3 regions of the Fictibacillus enclensis genome follow, and region 3 is predicted to be linked to each of the others. Evidence: riboswitches for the same ligand, from Rfam matches in the RefSeq annotation. Region 3 holds a riboswitch; each other region holds the start of a gene.
What was found. A riboswitch is a leader RNA that binds a small molecule or an ion and turns the genes downstream of it on or off. The one in region 3 is predicted to bind S-adenosylmethionine.
Positions count from the first base shown of each region.

Region 1: it holds a riboswitch for S-adenosylmethionine, as region 3 does, so the genes downstream of both, QNH15_RS25175 (LLM class flavin-dependent oxidoreductase) here and QNH15_RS05760 (homoserine dehydrogenase) in region 3, are expected to answer to the same signal.
Region 2: it holds a riboswitch for S-adenosylmethionine, as region 3 does, so the genes downstream of both, QNH15_RS16505 (methionine biosynthesis PLP-dependent protein) here and QNH15_RS05760 (homoserine dehydrogenase) in region 3, are expected to answer to the same signal.

Region 1 is NZ_CP126109.1:4,893,442-4,896,716, forward strand. It holds gene QNH15_RS25170 (ATP-grasp domain-containing protein) at 1-294, opposite strand, end outside; gene QNH15_RS25175 (LLM class flavin-dependent oxidoreductase) at 316-1,368, opposite strand; SAM riboswitch class I at 1,451-1,546, opposite strand; gene prmC (peptide chain release factor N(5)-glutamine methyltransferase) at 1,589-2,467, opposite strand; gene prfA (peptide chain release factor 1) at 2,469-3,275, opposite strand, start outside.
Region 2 is NZ_CP126109.1:3,127,882-3,131,156, forward strand. It holds gene metC (cystathionine beta-lyase) at 1-856, opposite strand, end outside; gene QNH15_RS16505 (methionine biosynthesis PLP-dependent protein) at 849-1,967, opposite strand; SAM riboswitch class I at 2,047-2,161, opposite strand; gene hxlB (6-phospho-3-hexuloisomerase) at 2,237-2,785, opposite strand; gene hxlA (3-hexulose-6-phosphate synthase) at 2,782-3,275, opposite strand, start outside.
Region 3 is NZ_CP126109.1:1,061,696-1,064,970, reverse strand. It holds gene yjcZ (sporulation protein YjcZ) at 1-102, shown strand, start outside; gene QNH15_RS05760 (homoserine dehydrogenase) at 159-1,394, opposite strand; SAM riboswitch class I at 1,492-1,599, opposite strand; SAM riboswitch class I at 1,695-1,804, opposite strand; gene QNH15_RS05755 (hypothetical protein) at 1,846-2,034, opposite strand; gene QNH15_RS05750 (HPr family phosphocarrier protein) at 2,130-2,381, opposite strand; gene QNH15_RS05745 (GNAT family N-acetyltransferase) at 2,557-3,006, opposite strand; gene QNH15_RS05740 (hypothetical protein) at 3,086-3,226, opposite strand.

The sequences.
Region 1 (3,275 bases), 1.3 Mb from region 3:
TGCCACTTTGCTGACCTCCAGCTGCAGAGCACGGCTGCCGTTCAGCACTTTTCTGCCATGGCGCTCGAGCCAGGCAATCACACTGGCAGCAAGTTCAGGAGCGTAACGGTGTCCCCGTGTATGGGAGGAAGCGCTCATGCGGCTGTAAAAAATGCCTTCAGGAGGTGTTTCGGACAGGTTAACCGTGCCCTGATCCAGATGCCAGGTTTCGTATGGTACTTCTAACTCGTCCAGCCGCTTAATTAAATGGTTGGTCCATTCATCGTTTTCGTGAATGATGTATACTTTTTTCAATTTCATCTCTCCTCTTCTCTTCTAGCTTAACGCCTTTTCCTGGTTGTATTTTTCCACTAACGGCATGACTTGCTTTGAAAATCGCTCCATTTCCTCCAGCTGTGGTGAGAACTGAAGCAGCAAAAGCTTTAGTCCGGCTTCTTCATATTCAACAATCCGCTTCGCGATTTGCTCAGGCGTTCCGATCAGGTTCGGGCGCAGACCCCGGTTGGAAACAGAATAATCCTGCAGCTGAATCTGCTGCTCAAGCTGAGACTTGCTTGTAAAATCCTTAAAGCCTGCATAGCCGCTCGTTTCTTTCACATCCGTGATTCGCTCGAGCTCTGCCTGTGCTTCTTCCTCGGTATCCCTGCAGATGACGTAAGCGGCCATTCCAAACGAAGACAAGGCCTCTTTTTCCGTCTGGGCTCTACGGTTTTTCATATCTGTAATCTTGGTATGGATCTCCTCAACAGTGCCCCCATGCATGACATAGGCATCACAGGAAGAAGAGATAACCTGTTTTCCACGTTCGCTCTCACCGCCGGCATAGAGGACAGGATTAGGCCGTTGCACCGGTTTAGGCGACAGTTTTGTTTTGGCAAGCTCATAGTACTTCCCTTTATAATTAAAGGTTTCTTCAGTCCAAAGGCCTTTTAGGACATCGATGAACTCCTGTGTTCGTTCATAGCGCTCATCATGGGCGGTAAAGACGCCGCCATACTGCTTCGCCTCTTCTTCCCACCAGGCAGAAACCACATTCAAGGTAAATCTTCCGCCGCTGATCTGATCAATGTTGGCAGCCATTTTGGCAGTAACCGCCGGGTTATGGAATCCGGGGCGAACCGCGGTCATGATTTCAATCTTTTCTGTAACTGCAGCCAGACCGGCCGCCGTTGTCCATGCTTCTAACGCGTCCTGTTCCGGTCCTTTTATATCATTCAGATAAAGCTCCGCAATCAGTGTAGTATCGTATCCCCATTTTTCCGCCGACTGAATCACTTGTTTTGCATAATCAAAGGTCGGAGGCATATTTTCGTCTTCCACGTTTCTAAGCCAGCCGCCGAATATGGGTAGCCAAAATCCAAATCTCATCTCTTTCTCTCCTCTGCTTTATTAAAACGAAAAAAACACAAAAAAACTTCTTCTTAGATAAGAAGAAGTTTCCGCCGCTTCAATCTTATCTTTCAGGATGTGTTCCTGCTGGATTTAGCACCTTCAAACGGGTTGCCGGGTTTCATAGGGCCAGTCCCTCCACCACTCTGGATAAGATTTATTTTATTATAGTAATCCTACAACAAAAGTAGGACTTGCGTCAATATTTTGAAAACCCAATTTCTGCAATAACCATGCGTTCCTTTTGGCTGATGTCCCGCACAGTGACCACGTCGGCTCCCGGGAAGGTAATTCGCAGCATCTCCGCTACCGTCTGGCCCTGGTCATGGCCGACTTCAAAAGCAACAATCGCTTTTGGCTTCAGCACTTGTGGCAATTCCTCCATAAACCTTCTGTAAAAAACATAACCGTCCTGGCCGCCGCTGAGCGCCCTCATCGGTTCCTGATCCTTAACGATCGTTTCAAGCCCCTCTATTTCCCAGTCAGGAATGTAAGGGGGATTGGAGACAACAATGTCCGCCTTTTCGCCTTTTTCGATCCACGGCTGCAGGAGGTCCCCATGAAGGAAACGGACGTCCGCGCCCAAACGCCGGCTGTTTTCTTTTGCCACTTCAATCGATTCTGCGGCAATATCAACCGAGGACACAGAGAGGCTCCGATTTTCCAATGCTAAAGTGATCGCAATCGCCCCACTGCCTGTGCCAACATCGATGGTCTGAATCTCCTTTTGATCCCCAAACCGTGTTTCTGCACGCTTGAGTACTTCATATACAAGTTCTTCGGTTTCGGGCCTTGGAATGAGGACTTCCCGGTTTACGATGAACCTGCGTCCGTAAAACTCTTCATAGCCCGTAATATACTGGACAGGCACACCTTCACCATGTTGTTTTACCGCTGCTTCAAATGATGCTCGCTGAGCCTCTGTCATGGGATCATTCAATCCCATGAGCAGCTCGGTCCGGCTGAGATCACCGAGCACATGGCGCAGCAGCAGTTCTCCCGCTTCTGGTTCGCGTTTCTTTTCTTTTAAAAAAGATGAAGCCCAGTTCAGGGCTTCATGCCGTTTCCTATTTTCCATTTTACGCTTCCGTCTGAGCCTTCATCAAGCTGGTCTGGTCTTCTGTAATGAGAGCATCAATAAACTCATCCAGCTTGCCGAGCAAGATCTGGTCCAATTTTTGAAGAGTCAGTCCGATTCGGTGGTCGGTTACACGGTTTTGCGGGAAATTGTAGGTGCGGATTCGCTCTGAACGGTCTCCCGTTCCCACGGCAGACTTTCGGTTTTCATCATATTCCTTTTGTTTTTCCTGCTGAATTTTATCGTACACACGGGCACGGAGAACCTTCATCGCTTTTTCTTTATTCTTGATCTGTGATTTTTCATCCTGACAGGACACAACGGTTCCTGTTGGAATATGTGTAAGACGAACGGCGGACTGGGTCGTGTTAACAGACTGTCCCCCCGGTCCGCTTGAAGTAAAGGTATCTACGCGGACATCTTTTTCATGAATCTCCACTTCTACTTCTTCTGCTTCCGGAAGAATCGCTACCGTGGCTGTGGATGTATGGATACGCCCGCCGGATTCCGTAGCAGGGACACGCTGTACACGATGTGCGCCATTTTCGTATTTCAGCTTGGAATAGGCACCATCTCCATTCACCATGAAAATGATCTCTTTATAGCCGCCAAGCTCGGTATAGCTTGCTTCGATTACTTCTGTTTTCCAGCCCTGCATTTCAGCATAACGGCTGTACATTTTATAGAGATCCCCAGCAAACAGTGCAGCCTCGTCTCCACCGGCCGCCCCACGAACCTCAACGATAACGTTTTTGTCATCGTTCGGGTCTTTAGGAAGCAGCAAGATTTTTAGCTGCTGGGTGTATTC
Region 2 (3,275 bases), 2.1 Mb from region 3:
GCTCCTTTAAGCCAGGGTAATGTACCTTTTTAATCAGCGGGTGTCCGTTTAAATAGTCTGCGAGTTTCCCAGCCGCTTCTACAGAATGACGGAGGCGTACGTATAATGTTTTCAGTCCCCTCATTAATAGCCAGCAATCCTGGACACCCAGCACGGCACCAAACGAGTTCTGCAAAAAGTAAAGGCGATCAGCCAACTCTTCATCTTTCACCACGGCCAGACCTGCCACCACATCACTATGCCCGGCAAGGAATTTGGTTGCACTGTGAAGAACAATATCCGCTCCAAGCGACAACGGCTGCTGAAGAGCCGGTGTTAAAAAGGTATTGTCTACAAAGGTTAGTGCACCTTTCTCCTTCGCCAGCTCGCTCACTGCCCGAATATCGGTCACTTTTAAAAGCGGATTGGAAGGCGTTTCAATATAAAAGGCTTTTGTATTGGGCTGGATTGCCTGTTCTACGGCATCAAGGTCAGTCATATCGACAAAAGTGTGGGTAATCCCCAGTCGTGAAAGCACCTGTGTGACCATTCGATACGTACCGCCATACACATCCTCTGATATGATCATATGATCTCCTTGGGATAAAAGAAGAAATGACGTGGAGATCGCTGCCATGCCCGATGCAAAGGCAAAGCCTCTGCATCCGCCTTCGAGCTCAGCGATTTGCTGTTCGAGTGCTTCTCTTGTCGGATTGGCAGACCGTGCATAATCATATTTTCCAAATTGATCAATATCCTCTTGATGGAACGTGGAGGACAGATGCATGGGCACACTCACCGCGCCGGTAGCCGGATCGGTTTTATGTTTATGATGCAGCAATTTGGTTTGAAAGGTATGACAGTTATGGTCACTCATAAATTACAGCCTCCTTCTGGACAATGTCCAGCGCTTGTTTTAAGTCGTTAATCAAATCATTTTCGTCTTCAATACCAACAGATAAACGCAAAAGCCGGTTGCAAACTCCGCGTGCTGTACGTATTTCTTCAGGAATGTCCGCATGTGTTTGGGTCGCGGGATACGTTACCAGACTTTCAACCCCGCCCAGGCTTTCGGCAAAGGTTATCAGATTTACAGACTTCAAAAAACGGGGGACCCATTCCTCTTTTTTCAGCCGGAAAGAGATCATGCCTCCCCTTCCCGGATAAAGGACGTCATCTACACCTTCATGATTCTGCAGGAATTGAATCAACACCTTAGCGTTTTCTTCATGTTTTTTCATTCGAAGGGCCAATGTTTTCATTCCGCGCATCAAAAGCCAGGCATCAAACGGGCTTAACACGGCACCTGAGGCATTGTGATGGTACGAGAGCTCCTGGCACAATTCCTCGCCTTTGGCCGCAATCAGACCTGCGAGCACATCATTGTGTCCTCCGAGGTATTTCGTTGCACTGTGGATTACAATATCCGCTCCGAGCTCGATCGGCCTTTGCAGCAAAGGGGTATAAAAGGTATTATCAACGATAACGAGCAACCCATGTTTCTTGGCGAGACGTGCAACAGCTTCAATATCACATACCTCCATGAGCGGGTTGGTCGGCGTTTCTAAAAAGATGGCTTTTGTTTTTTCAGTGATCACCTGTTCAATTTCGGCTACGTCTGCCGTGTTTACATAGTTACTGGACAATCCCCATTTTTTGTATCCTTCTTCGAGCAGGCGGTAGGTACCGCCATACAAATCACTGGATACAATCCATTCATCACCTGATTGAAAGAGGGAGAGGATGGCCGCAATGGCCGCCATCCCCGAGCTACAGGCAAACCCGGCGTCTGCTCCTTCCAGATCGGCGATCGCTTTTTCAAGCACTTCACGTGTCGGATTGCCTGTTCGAATATAATCGTAACCACTTGATTCTCCAATTCCGGTATGGCGGTATGCTGTAGAAAAATAAACGGGCGGATTAACCGTTCCCGTGCGGTCTTCACTTCGGTTTCCAATTTGAGCTAATTTTGTTTCTGTTTTATACATGGCAGCCTCCTAAGTCAAAAGAAAAAATAAAAAAGCCTTCTTAAGAAGAAGACTTTTGAATACCATCAAATTGTCGTTCTCCTTATCTCCCAAGTTCGTCATCGAACTTGCTGGACTTAGCACCTTTTCAGCAGAAATCACTGAAGGTTGCTGAGGTTTCATCGGGCCATTCCCTCTACCTCTCTTGATAAGAAAATCTAATCCGTATCAAATTGTAGTTCCTAGTGTACCGCAATTATCTGAATGTTTCAAGCTTTCTTTTTATATTTTTATTCCGTGTTGCTGTGCCTGGACAGAACTTCCTCATGGCTGAGCGTTTTCTGTGTGCTGCTCCTCAGACATACCGCATCGCAAAACACATGAAGACACTGATCAAAAAGGGAGCTGAGTGGCTGTATGCTTTTGGCTTCATTCTCTCCCCTTTTCTTTGTAGCTGCCGGAAGGACAAAACATGTATCAGCCACTTGTGCCAGAGCAGAATCTCCATTTGCTGTAATGCATACTACTTTGGAGCCTGCCGACCTTGACCGTTCCGCCTGATGGATGACGGATTGTGTGGATCCGGAACCCGAAATGGCGATAAGACAATCCCCCTCGGCTACCGAGGGAGTTACCGTCTCACCAATGACAAAGACGTTATAGCCCAGGTGCATCAGGCGCATGGCAAATGCTTTTGCCATAAACCCCGACCTTCCCTCGCCAGCCACAAAGATTCTCGTTGTATTTTGGAGTTCTGAATAAAAACGCTCAATCTCTTCTTCTCCAATTTTCTCAATAACTCCCTGCATCTCTTTTACAATCACATTCAGTTCGTTCATACATTTTCTCCTGTCCGAATCGTTTTCCAAGCTGTATACATCTGTTTGGCTGCTTCCTGGATATTCGCAGCTTTCGTAATGGCGGACCCGACAACAATGATCTCCGGATTTTTTTCGGCAGCCATTGGGAGAGTGGATAAAGCAATTCCCCCTGCAAGGGCCAGTCGGTCAACAGGAAGCCTTTCTTTGTTCTGTTTCTCCATCGTTTTGTTGTCTGACTCCTGTTCATCTTTGCTTACATGTTCGCAAAATACGGCAGATGTATAGCTTAGCAGCCGTTGCATTTGCTCAGATGAAACATTTAGCAGATCAATCATCACTTCTTTTCCATTTTCCTCGGCAACCTTCAAACAGGTTTCAATCGTTACGAGGGGAGCCGCCCCCATGACAGTTGCCATGTCTGCTCCTGCGTCAAAGGCTATGGAAAATTCATAGGCTGCATTATCAAAGGTCTTCATATCTGCCAGCACTGGTTTTAACGGAAACTTTT
Region 3 (3,275 bases):
TTTGCGATCATCATCGTATTGTTCATCCTCTTGATCATCATCGGCTGTTCATGCTGGGCCGGTCACGGCCACGGCGGCTGTGAAAGCAGCAGCAGCTGCTAATCGTTCAAGCAGCAAAAAAGATCCAGGCGGTTGTCCGCCTGGATCTTTTTATTTTTTTATAATAGAACTTCCTCTGCAACCTCGCTTGCAGCCGAGAGTCTCACAGGATAAATGCTCGTAAACGGCAAAGGACTTACAGGCAAGTCTCCAGCGTAAAGGAATGCAATGAGGGAGGCTTCCGGCAGAGAAACCGTATCGAGTACTGCTCCTTGAAGCTGCAGTGCAGAAATTGTTTCTCCCGAAATGTGCTCTTTTTCACCAATCAGAAGATAGGTCGTTCCCTCTTTGGCCTGTTTTCTTTGAACGACTTCTGAGACTGTCGGTTTGTCCTGATAAACACTGCCCGTCTCATACAGGGATAAAAAATCTTCGACGATGGCACTTGCTGTTGCTTCAGCCCCGGCACCGGGTCCCTGTAAGGTTAAACAGCCAAGAAGATCCGTCTGAATGCGGACGGCATTGTCCACTCCTTCCACTCCATAAAGCGGGTGTTCACTGTCTACCAACACCGGTTTCACCTTCAGCTCGAGACTGTCATCCAGGAGCACCAGATGTTTTAGGCGAAGTCCAAGCTGTTCTGCGAGCTGTATTTCCTCAAGACGCACATTTCCAATTCCCTTTACCTCGGCTTCCTCCCATATAGGCTGTTCACCATAAATCCACTTACTCAGCACCATGGCTTTATAAAAAGCATCCAGCCCTTCAATATCATTCGTCGGGTCAGGTTCTGCATACCCCTTTTGCTGGGCGAGTTCCAGAGCTTCCGGAAACGTAGATCCAGTTGTTCTCATGTGCGAGAGAATAAAATTGGACGTTCCATTCAATATTCCCTCCACGTGCTGTACTTTATTGATTCGCAAAAGCTCCCTCAGTGTCCTTAACACCGGGATGCCGCCGCCTACACTTGCTTCATATACAAAGCGTGCTCCTCTTGCTTTCGCAAGGCTTGTTAGCTCTTCCCCATGACGGGCAATCAGGTCTTTGTTGGCGGAAATTACATGGCACCCTGCTTCCAGTGACCGGGTAATGTACGTTTTGGCCGGTTCAATTCCCCCGATGGCTTCAATGACCACATCCGGCGCCTCCTTACCCAGAATTTTTTCAAACTCTGAGTATAATGGCGCTTTCTGAAAGTCGGACCTCGGTTTTGCCGGATTTTTAATCAATATTCCTGACAGACGAATCTTTTTTCCCAGCAACTGTTCAATATCAGGTTTTCTTTTTAACAATGAGGAATATACCCCGGTTCCCACAGTTCCCAGTCCCAGCAATGCAATTTTAATTTCACTCAATGATATCTCTCCCTTTGTTTGATTGGATAAGCTTACCTCTCGAGAATAGCTCCGAAATGAAAAAAGCCCCCTTCCTAAGAAGAGGGCGTCCGGCCTCCTCTTATCATCCAGGATTTCTCCTGCAGGTAGTAGCACCTTTTCAGGCAATATGCCTGAAGGTTGCCGGGCTTCATAGGGCCTTTCCCTCCGCCGCTCTGGATAAGAGTACATATGAGATTGAAACATGTTATGTAGCAAATGACTTTTTTAGTACTAAAAAACTCCCTTATCGATGATAAGAGAGTTACATTCCGGTTTCATCTCTTATCGCTCAAAGTTGTACCTTTGAAGGACTTGGCACCTTTTCAGACAATCTGCCTGAAGGTTGCCGGGTTTCATCGGGCCTTTCCCTCCACCGCTCTGGATAAGCTTTTTTAAATTAGTCTTACTTTATCATGGAGGAAGAAGAGCGTCAACCGCTCCTGGACCTATTTTTCCGTTCAAGATAAAACATGATCAGCAGTGAAGGCACCAGAGCCATGATAAAGGATTTGGTGATTACCGTTCCACTGAAACTTTCACTCGCAGCGATATGAAAAGCAAAATCTGTAAAAGTGATGGCCAAAGCCATTAAAACGGTCCCAGGAATTACGTTTTTCATAACAAATCCTCCTGTCGAGCGAAATTGAGTTACCACCAGTTTACAAAATCCGTGTGGTAAAATCCACTGTTCCAGGAATTTTCAGGCACATAAGGCTACACTAATTTTCCTGCACAAATCTGACGTATTCCTTCAAGGGCATCCTGCTGATCCTGTCCTTGCGCTGTTATACAGCACAAGCCAGCCATGCCTGAGAGTTTACTCATGCTTAACATGCTTTTGGCATTCATCTGGCAGTTATCGAATTCGAAATAGATTTGACACTCTTCAAATTCGTTCGCTTTATGAACAAGCTTTGATATTGTTCTGGAATTCATTTTTTCCTGCAAAAAGCAGTATGTCTTCATACCTTTCCACTCCTATTCCTTATCCCTGCCATTTTAACCCGCAATGATTAAGCACATATTAAGGCAGTTTAACTTTTTTTCATACCAATGAAGATATGCACGCCTGACCATCAATATGTGGATAATGGGCAGTTTAGGAAAAAAGGAGGAGCATCAGAAGGGTTAAAATTGTTTTTCAAAAATATGTATTTTTTTCCTCGTTTTCTTTAATTTCGATTTCTCTGAAGCCCATTCTGCTCCAAAAGCTGAACGCAGGAGCATTACCCGTTAAGATTCCGAGCCGCAATACGGGGTGCTTCATCTTTCTTAACTCATTTTCGCATTCCGTATAAAGCTTTTTTGCCAATCCCTGGTTTTTACAGGCTTTGGCAACCATCAGGAAACCCAGCCACGGCTTGCCATCCTTCGGGTTATGTAAAAGGTATTCAATAATGGCCGCGTTTTTGCCGTATTCTTTAACCACATAACGAAACCTGGGAGGCTTTATATCTAGAAGTTCCTCCATAATATCTTTTGGCTCCACTTTGCCTTTCCCGTAAAACAGCTCATTATAAAATGGATTGGGGTTCATAATCTCTAGTTCATCCATCGCTTTCTCCAGCCCGCTCTGTTCCCATATCAGCACTCCCGCACCCCCTATTCTTCTTTCTAGCATACAACAAAATCAAAAAAAACACGCTCCTGAAATCAGGGCGTGTTCTTCGTTATTGGCTGTCCTTGTTGTTCTTGATTTCGGCGATATCACCCTGATTGGCAATTGGATCAGCAAACGTTCCCTTCGGAATATCCGCCTTTCCTTTTCGCTGCTCCGCGTTTTGCTTGCGGATTTTTTCATTTTTGGCCATGCCGGACACCTCCTTGCCTGGTACTTAACATAACCAAACAAGGCGGAGT